DNA from 2 places in the Microbacterium sp. HMH0099 genome. Region 1 is predicted to be linked to the other one. Evidence: predicted binding sites of a transcription regulator. Region 1 holds the regulator's gene; the other holds the start of a gene.
What was found. The regulator LexA, encoded in region 1, represses DNA repair genes until DNA is damaged. The targets are predictions, from matches to a motif close to TCGAACANNTGTTCGA.
Positions count from the first base shown of each region.

Region 2: a site for LexA is predicted at 2,012-2,027, ahead of ACO03V_RS02005 (Rv2578c family radical SAM protein). Genes of this name have one in related genera too.

Region 1 is NZ_JBMRJR010000004.1:27,561-32,439, forward strand. It holds gene ACO03V_RS10270 (histidinol-phosphate transaminase) at 1-1,075, opposite strand, end outside; gene ACO03V_RS10275 (LysM peptidoglycan-binding domain-containing protein) at 1,114-1,464, opposite strand; gene lexA (transcriptional repressor LexA) at 1,725-2,414, shown strand; gene ACO03V_RS10285 (prolyl oligopeptidase family serine peptidase) at 2,595-4,502, shown strand; gene hflX (GTPase HflX) at 4,560-4,879, opposite strand, start outside.
Region 2 is NZ_JBMRJR010000001.1:460,789-465,667, reverse strand. It holds gene ACO03V_RS02010 (DEAD/DEAH box helicase) at 1-841, shown strand, start outside; gene ACO03V_RS02005 (Rv2578c family radical SAM protein) at 891-2,003, opposite strand; gene ACO03V_RS02000 (M15 family metallopeptidase) at 2,110-3,261, shown strand; gene ACO03V_RS01995 (hypothetical protein) at 3,366-3,800, shown strand; gene ACO03V_RS01990 (LCP family protein) at 3,965-4,879, opposite strand, start outside.

The DNA of each region.
Region 1 (4,879 bases):
AGGCCAGCGCGTCCAGGAACGCGGTGGTCTCATCCGCCGTACCGGCGGTGACGCGCAGGTGGTGCGGGATGCCGACGTCGCGGATGAGCACACCGCGGTCGTACAGGCCCTTCCACGTCGCGGCCGGGTCGTCGACTCCGCCGAAGAGGACGAAGTTGGTCCACGACTCGTGCGCGACGTAGCCCAGGGCCGACACGGTCGCGGAGATCCGGTCGCGCTGCGCGACGATCTCATCGACCATCGACAGCATCGTCTCTGCGTGCGCGAGAGCGGCGGTGGCGGCCGCCTGCGTCAGAGCGGACAGGTGATAGGGCAGCCGGACGAGGCGGAGCGCGTCGACGACCGCCGGGTCCGCGGCGAGATAGCCCACGCGCGCCCCGGCGAAGGCGAACGCCTTGCTCATGGTGCGCGAGACGACCAGACGCGGGCGGTCCGGGAGGAGCGACACGGCGGACGGCTCGTCGCGCGGGGCGAACTCCTCGTACGCCTCGTCCACGATGACGATGCCGTCGGTCGCGGCGTACACCGCTTCGACGACGTCGAGACGCAGCGGCGTTCCCGTGGGGTTGTTCGGCGCGCAGAGGAAGACGATGTCGGGCCGCTCGCGGTCGACCTGCTCCGCCGCCGACTCCGCGGTGAGGGAGAAGTCGTGCTCGCGCGTCCCGGCGATCCAGGTGGCGCCGGTCGAGCGGGTGAGCAGCGGGTACATCGAGTAGGTCGGCGCGAACCCCATGGCCGTCCGCCCGGGACCGCCGAACGCCTGCAACAGGTGCTGGAGGACCTCGTTCGAGCCGTTCGCCGCCCAGATCTGCTCGCGGTCGAGGCCGTGCCCGAGGTAGTCCGCGAACGACTCGCGCAGCGCGGTGAACTCGCGGTCGGGGTAGCGGTTGACGTCGCGGAGCGCACGGGCGACGGCGTCGAGGATGTCGTCGGCCACCTCGGAGGGCACCGGATGCGTGTTCTCGTTGACGTTGAGGGCCACGGGAAGGGCGGCCTGGGGCGCTCCGTAGGGGGTCATGCCCCGGAGATCGTCGCGAAGGGGGAGGTCGTCGAGCCGAACAGTCACCTCACCCATCGTAGGCGGCGGCGCGGCCGTCAGCGTCGGCGCCCCGCTCAGCCCTGGACGGTGTACTCGGACGGGATCGCGATGCGCTGACCGGCCGACACGACGCCGTTCTCGAGCGCGTTCAGGCGGGTGATCTCCGCGACCACGTCGCGAGGATCGGCGCCCGGGGCCACGTCCTCGGCGATCGACCAGAGGGTCTCGCCGCTCATGACGGTGACCTCGGTGAACGAGCCCGCCGGTGCGCCGCTGTCGAGCGAGGCGAGTGCCGCTCCCCCGCCCAGCGCGGCCACCGTCAGCGCGATGAGCACCGGCAGCGCGGCCAGGAAGGCCACGACGCGGCGACCGCGGACGGTCAGGCGCAGGCGGGTGGTCGGTGCGGGGGCGGCGATGCTGGTCATGGTGTGCTCCTTGAGGGGGAGAGATTCGCACCCCGCCCTCGGCCGGGAGGACGGTGGTGCGAACCTGTATTCCGAATCTATCTTCGATACAGTTCGAGTGTCAACACCGGTTCGCTCGGAATCCAATCGAACGCGACACGCGCGCGGTCCACGGGATTCGCCTCTCTGAGCGGATACGGTTTCGACACGGAGACCTCACCACGAACCTCCGACATTCGAATTTCCGCCGCATGCCCCGTGCGGCGCGAGGGGAGCAGACGATGACCGACGCGACGACCGCGGGCGGGCGCGACAGGCCGCAGACCCGTCGGCGCAAGAACCTCAGCGACAAGCAGCTGGCGATCCTCGAGGTCATCCAGCGCTCGATCGCGCGGTACGGCTACCCGCCGAGCATGCGCGAGATCGGCGACGCCGTGGGGCTGAAGTCGCTGTCGAGCGTCACCCACCAGCTCAACCAGCTCGAGCTCAGCGGATACCTCCGCCGCGACCCGGGCAAGACCCGCGCGATGGAGGTGCTGATCGACCTCCCCGGCGCCGCCGCCGAGAACCCCGCCGACACCGCGCCCGCCCTCGGCGACGCCGCCCTCGTGCCGCTCGTCGGGCGCATCGCCGCCGGCGTGCCCATCACGGCCGACCAGCAGGTCGAGGAGATCTTCCCCCTCCCCCGCCAGCTTGTGGGCAAGGGCGAGCTGTTCATGCTCAAGGTGTCCGGCGACTCGATGATCGACGCCGCCATCTGCGACGGCGACTGGGTCGTCGTCCGCTCGCAGGCCACCGCCGAGAACGGCGAGATCGTCGCCGCCATGCTCGACGGCGAGGCCACGGTCAAGACGTTCCGCCGCCGCGACGGCCACACGTGGCTGCTCCCCCGCAACTCGGCGTTCGAGCCGATCCTCGGCGACGAGGCCGTGGTGCTCGGACGCGTGGTGGCGGTGCTGCGCGCGGTCTGACCGCGAGCCGACACGACAGAGGGCCGGATGCCGCCGGGAGGGGCGGCATCCGGCCCTTCGTCATGTCGCCGGGCGCGCAGAATCGGAGGACGGCCACGGAATCGGAACAGACGCGGCCCCCGGTCCGAATCCGGCGCCGTCATCCGACGGCGCGCCCTGCGCTTTTCGTAGGCTGGGCCGATGGACACGCTCCCCTACGGTTCCTGGCCCTCCCCCGTCACCGCCGAGGCGGTCTCGCGCGCGACGCCGCGCGTGGACGGCGCACGACTCGTCGGCGACGAGGTGTGGTGGGGCGAGTCGGTCCCCGCCGAGGGCGGCCGCGTGGCCGTCAAGCGCCGCCGGGCCGACGGCGTCGTCGACACGATCCTCCCCGCCCCCGCGAACGCACGGTCCTCGGTACACGAGTACGGCGGCGGCGCCTGGACCGCCTCCGACGACGGAGAGCTGTTCTACGTCGAGAAGACCGATCAGCGCGTGTACGGGCTCCGCCCCGGTGCGGAGGCGCGTCCGCTCACTCCGGCGTCCGACACGGACCGCCACGGCGGCCTCACATGGCAGCACGGCGCCCTGCTCGCGGTGCGCGAGCGGCACGGCGACGGGCGCGTGCCCGAGCGGGCGATCGTCCGCATCCCCACCGACGGCTCCGGCGCGGAGGACACCGACGCGGTCGCGACGCTGGCCGCGGGCAGCACCTTCCTCGCGCAGCCCGCCCTGTCGCCCGACGGCTCCCGTCTCGCGTGGATCGCGTGGGACCATCCCGACATGCCGTGGGATGCCACGCGCCTGCGCGTCGCGGACCTCTCGACGGGCGAGGTGCGCGACCTCGCCGGCGGCGAGCGTCGCGCTCCCCTGCAGCCGGTGTGGCTGGCCGACGACGAGCTGCTCTACGCCGACGACCCGGACGGGCGCTGGAACCTCGTCCGGCACCGTCTCGACGGCGAGCCGCAGCCGGTGGCGCCCGCGGACGCCGACACCGGCGGCGGACTCTGGGTGCTCGGCACGCGGTGGTTCGTTGCGACGGCCGACGGCCGCATCGTGGCCGTGCGCACGAACGGCGCCGACGACGTCGTCGAGATCGCCCCCAGCGGCATCCGTCCCCTCCCTCTGCCCGTGGTCGCGGGGGCCGCCGTCGAGCACGCCCGCGACGCCCGCGTGCTGGTGTCGGGGGCGGACGCGCACGGACGGTCCGGCCTGTGGCTGATCGACCTCGACGCCCCGGAGTCCGTCCTGCCGGTGGCCGGCGGCGACGCCGCCTGGGGGGACGAATGGATGCCGCCCGCCCGCGCCCTCGTCACCGAGGGGCCGCACGGCCCGGTGCACGCGTTCGCCTACGCGCCGACGAACCCGGGCGTCGTCGCCCCCGCCGACGAGCGCCCGCCCTACGTGGTCCTCGTCCACGGCGGCCCCACCTCGCACGTGGGACCCGCGCCGTCCGCGAAGACCGCCTTCTTCACCAGCCGCGGCATCGGCGTGCTCGACGTCAACTACGGCGGGTCCACCGGGTACGGCCGCGCCTACCGGGACCGCCTCAAGGGCCAGTGGGGCGTGGTCGACGTGGACGACGTCGCCGTCGCCGCATCGGCCCTGTCGGAGGCGGGACTGGCCGACCCCGGCCGCATCGCCATCGCGGGCGGCTCCGCGGGCGGGTGGACGGTGCTGGCCGCGGTGACCACCACCGACGTCTTCGCCGCCGGGATCTCGCGCTACGGCGTGGGTGACGCCCGCGCCCTCGCCGAGGACACGCACGACTTCGAGGCGCGCTACCTCGACGGGCTCATCGGTCCGCTGCCCGCCGCGGAGGACCTCTACCTCGAGCGCTCCCCGCTGAGCCACCCGGAGCGGTTCCGCGTCCCGCTGCTCATCCTGCAGGGGTCCGAGGACCGGGTCGTCCCGCCGTCGCAGGCGGAGGCCATCCGGGACGCCCTCGTCGCCCACGGCGTGCCGCACGCGTACGTGCTCTACGAGGGCGAGGGGCACGGGTTCCGCCGCGCGGAGACCGTGGTCGACTCGCTGCAGCGCGAGCTCGCCTTCCTCGGCGCCGTCTTCGGCTTCGCGACGCCCGGCGTGCCGGCTCTCGACCTCGACTGATCCCGGATGCCACGGACCCCCGCCGATGCATGATCGACGGGGGTCTGTGGTCTCGGGTCAGGCCGCGAAGGGCTCCAGCTCCGCCGCGAGGCGGGCGCCCACGTGGGCGTGGAGGAAGGTGCCCTGCTCGCGGTGCTCCTGCGCCACGATGAGGCCGGTCTCGTGCACCGCGGAGACGAGGTCGCCGCGGTCGTAGGGCACGACCGCCTGCACCTCGACCGCGGGGAGCGGCAGGGCCTCCTCGACGGCCGCGCGCAGCTCGTCGATGCCCTCGCCGGTGCGGGACGACACGAACAGCGCCTGCGGCGCGAGTCCGCGCAGCACGAGCCGGTCGTCGGGGGCGAGCAGGTCGGCCTTGTTGAACACGACGATCTCGT
Region 2 (4,879 bases), on a different contig from region 1:
TGTGCCGCAGGCCCGCCAGGTGGGTGCGCTGAAGAAGGGCGTCGACATCATCATCGGCACCCCCGGCCGCATCGAGGACCTGCTCAACCAGGGCAAGCTCGACCTTTCGGAGGTGCAGGTCGCCGTCCTCGACGAGGCGGACCACATGTGCGAGCTCGGCTTCCTCGAGCCCGTGCAGCGCATCCTCCGCGCGACCGCCAAGGGCAGCCAGAAGCTGCTGTTCTCGGCCACACTCGACCGTGAGGTCGCGGCCCTCGTCGACGAGTTCCTCGTCGAGCCCGCCGTCTACGAGGTCGCCGGGGAGGACCAGGACTCGAGCACCATCGAGCACCGCGTCCTCGTCATCGAGCACCGCGACAAGGCGCAGATCCTCGACTCGCTCGTCGACCGCGAGGGCAAGACGCTCGTCTTCGCCCGCACGCGTGCCTACGCCGAGATGCTCGCCGAGCAGTTCGACGACGCCGGCATCGCCGCGGTCGCCCTGCACGGCGACCTCAACCAGCAGAAGCGCACGCGCAACCTCGAGAAGCTCACCTCGGGCCGCGTGAACGTGCTCGTGGCCACGGATGTCGCCGCCCGTGGCATCCACGTCGACGACATCGACCTCGTGATCCAGGCCGACGCTCCCGACGAGTACAAGACGTACCTGCACCGTTCCGGCCGTACCGGTCGTGCGGGGCGCAGCGGCACCGTGGTCACCCTGATCACCCGCCAGCGTCGTCGCCGCATGACCGAGCTGCTCGATCGTGCCGAGATCGCGGCGCCGTTCGAGGAGACTCAGCTCGGCGACGACGTGCTCGAGGAGCTCTCGGGCCGTCAGCTGAGCGACGTCACCGCGTAAGCACCCCTGTCGAGACCCCCGTCGCTGCTGCGGCGGGGGTCTCGTGCGTTCAGAAGAGGGTGGGCTCGCTCGCCGGCACGACGCGGGGGCGGATGGATGCCGCCACCCCGGTCGTCCGCACCGGACCCAGGCCGCGACGGTCGGGCGTGGGCTGTTCGCGCGACGCGAGTCCGGGCTGCGGGCGGCCGCGCGGGTGGTCGTCCTCGTCCCAGCCGTCGAGGCGGTGCATCCGCAGAAGCGGGCGCATCCGCTTGCCGAGCCACGTGCGGTACGCCTTCGGCGCCTGCGTCGAGACGCCGGGGTACAGGCCGCGGTACGACGACACGAGGTGCGGGTGCTCGCGCTCGAGCCACTGCAGGAACCATTGCTTGGCGCCGGGACGCAGGTGCAGCGCCCCGTAGACCACGCGCGCGGCGCCGGCGGCGCGGATGCGGGCGAGGGCGTCGTCGAGCGCCGGGATCGAGTCGGTCAGGTGCGGCAGGATCGGCATGAGGAACACCGTCACCGGGAACCCGGCCGCGGCGGCGGCGCGCACGGTCTCGAGCCGGGCGTCGGCGCTGGGGGTGCCGGGCTCGATCGAGTGCTGCAGGGCGTCGTCGAAGACCGCGATCGACATCGCGAGCGAGACGCGCACCTGCTGCGCCGCGTCCGTCAGGAGCGGCAGATCGCGACGCAGCAGCGTGCCCTTGGTCAGGATCGAGAACGGGGTGCCGTTGTCGGTGAGCGCGCCGATGATCTGCGGCATGAGCTTGTAGCGGCCTTCGGCGCGCTGGTACGGGTCGGTGTTCGTGCCGAGCATGACGGGCTCGCGCGCCCACGAACCCCGGCGGAGCTCTCCCCGCAGCACCTCGGCCACGTTCACCTTCACGACGATCTGCGAGTCGAAGTCCGCCCCGTAGTCGAGGTCGAGGTACTCGTGCGTCTTCCGAGCGAAGCAGTAGGAACATGCATGCGTGCAGCCCCGGTAGGGGTTCACCGTCCAGTCGAACGGCATCGCCGAGACGCCGGGCACCCGGTTGAGCGCGCTCTTGGCGAGGACCTCGTGGAACGTCATGCCCGCGAACTCGGGGGTCGTGACCGAGCGGACGAGGCCGTCCATGCGCTCCATGCCGGGGAGCGCGGATGTGTCGTCCACGCCCAGCTGCTGTCCTTGCCATCTCATCGCTCCAGGGGAACATAAATTCGATTGTGCCGCAACCGTGCGGGCCGCTTTTTCGAAGGGTGGCCGGAGTCGCCGCCGCCCAGGGTCACCGGGGACAATGGAGGGGATGACGTCGCCCGATCCGCAGACCTCCCCCCGCCGCGCCGCGCGCGCGGAGGCCGAGCGTCGCGCCACCGCGGCGATCTCCCTCCCGCCGACGGCGGCGGCATCCCTCCCGTCCTCCCGATCGGCGTCGACCGCGGCACCGCCGAGCCCTGTCGCCGGGCCGCCGACCGCGTCACCGCGGGACGCGACCGCCGTCACACGACGCCAGTTGCGGGCGGCATCCCCGTCCGTCGTTCCCCGCCGCCACCGGCTGACCGTCGTGGTCGCCGTCGTCGCCGTCGTCGCCGCCGGGGGGATCGCGATCTGCGCCGCCTCCGCGAACGGGGGAGGGGATGCCGTCGACCTCGCCCTCGACCAGGCCCCTGCCGCCGTGATGAACACGGTGCCGAGCGAGGGGCTCCCCGTGCCGTCGGTCCAGGCCGTCCCGGCGACCGCCTCGCCGTGCGACGACCCGGCGTTCACCGACGCGCTCTCCGCGGGCGACGACGGGGGCGCCATCGCCGCGGCCGGGGGCGGGGAGTCCTTCCGCCGTGCCGTCGCCACCGGGCTGGCCCCGTGCGTGTCGCTGAGCGACCCGACCCGCGAGTGGGCCGTCGTGAACAAGCAGCGCCCGTACGACCCCATCGACTGGCGGCCGGGCGACCTCGTGGCGCCCGCCGGGATGCGCGCCCTCGAAGACACCGCCATGCGCACCGCAGCGGCCGAGGCGCTGACGGCCCTGGCGAGCGCCGCGCGGGACGCCGGCGCGGGGGAGATTGCCTATCTGAGCGCGTTCCGGTCGTACACGACCCAGCAGTCCACGTACGCCGCCCGCGTGTCGGTGGGCGGTGTGGCGCAGGCCGACCTGGAAAGCGCACGCCCCGGGTTCAGCGAGCACCAGTCGGGTCTCGCGGTCGACATCGTGCCGTGCAGCGGCTCGTGCGGCACTCTCGACGACGTGGCCGGGTCGCCGCAGGGCGCGTGGGTGCGCGACCACGCCTGGGAGTACGGGTACATCACGCGCTACGTCGAGGGGCGCACCGACGTCACCGGCTACGAGCCCGAGGCGTGGCATCTGCGGTACATCGGCCCGGAGCTCGCCGCCGCGTACCACGACGGCGGCTACACGACGCTCGAGGAGTTCTTCGGGCTGCCGGCGGCGCCGAGCTACTGACAATCGACCTCACCCGTCGGGCGAAGCGGGATCATCCGCTCGGCGGACCGGCTTCACCCTCTCAGCCGACGCGCGCGCACGCGCCTGATTGAGAGCCTCGAATCATGACGCTCTCCACCTTCCTCAACCGCTCCCGCCCCGGTGCCGCCGTCGCCGGGCTCGCCGCCATCTTCCTCACCACCGCGGGGTGCGCCCTCGTCAACGATGTCGCCTACGGCATGAAGCAGACCACCCACGCCAACCCGGTCGAGCTCGCGCAGGAGAGGGGCACGACCCTCGACTGGATGCCGTCCGACGCACGCAGCATCTCCCGGGTGGCATCCACGCGGGAGGACGGCGTGGAGTCGATCCTGTTCACCAGCGCCACCGCTCCGACGGGCTGCACCGAGACGGAACGCGTGAGCGCGCCGACCATGTCCATCGACGATGCGCCGGACGTCTACGACGTCGACGAGGTGTTCGTCTGCGGCCGGTGGGCGGTCGCCGCCGGCCCCGGCGACGCGTACGTCGCCTGGACCCCCGCCGCAGAGGCCTCCTGACGCGCTTCCACCGGCCGGTCCCTGGTGAGCGTGTCCCACTTTGTGCAGGTCGGAGGGCTGCCGGCTGCACATAGTGGGACATCCCCCAGGCCCGGCTGCACATAGTGGGACATGCCGCCGCGAGCAACGCGGCTCACCCCAGGGCGTCGGACCGGCAGGAGGCATCAGCCGGTGCCGGCGCTGCAGGTCTGCTGCGCCGCGCTCGACCCGGTGATGGACGTCGGCAGGGCGACCTTGCCGGTGCGGGGATCGACCTCGCCGGCCTCGACGACGGGCTCCTCCGCGGACGGGTCGTCGGTCGGCACCGGCGCTTCGCTCGGGTCGGCGCCCGGCACCGGGTCGGGTACGACCTCGACCACGCCCGCATCGGCGCCGACCTCGCCGGTGACCTCGATCGGCTGGTTCGCGGCGAGGGCGTCCCACAGCACCTGCGCGGCGTCCTCGTCGGGCTCGACCCGGTTCGCGTTGAAGCTGGCGGGGACGCTCGGGTACTGCACGAAGACGATGTCCTCGAACGGCACGTCCCGGACGGCGAGCGCGATCTGCACGAGCGTCATCGGGTTGGTCAGCGTCTCGGTGGGCGTCACGCTCCGCAGGCCCGTCGAGGCCAGACGGTAGAGCTTGCCCGCGTCCGTGAGCACCTCCTCGCTCACGAGGGTGCGAGCCAGGCGCGACATGTACTGCTGCTGGTTGCTGACGCGGGCGAGGTCGCTGCCGCCCACCCCGTACCGGGTGCGCAGGAACTGCAGCGCCTCGACGCCCTTGATGGTGCGCGGACCCGCGGGCCAGTCGATGACGGTGTTCCGGTCGACCATCGGGTTGGCGAGGCAGACCTCGACGCCGCCGATGGCGGAGGTGACGTCGATGACGCCGCCGAAGGTCACCATGGCGCCGAAGGGGATCTGCTGTCCGCTCATGTCCGACACGGCGGTCATGACGCACGACAGACCGCCGATCGAGTACAGCTCGTTGATCTGCGTGAACCCGCCGTCCCAGCGGCCGCCGTCGGTGCGCGCACACCCGGGGGCGGTGAACATGAGGTCGCGCGGGAAGGAGACGACGGTCACCCGGCGCGGTTC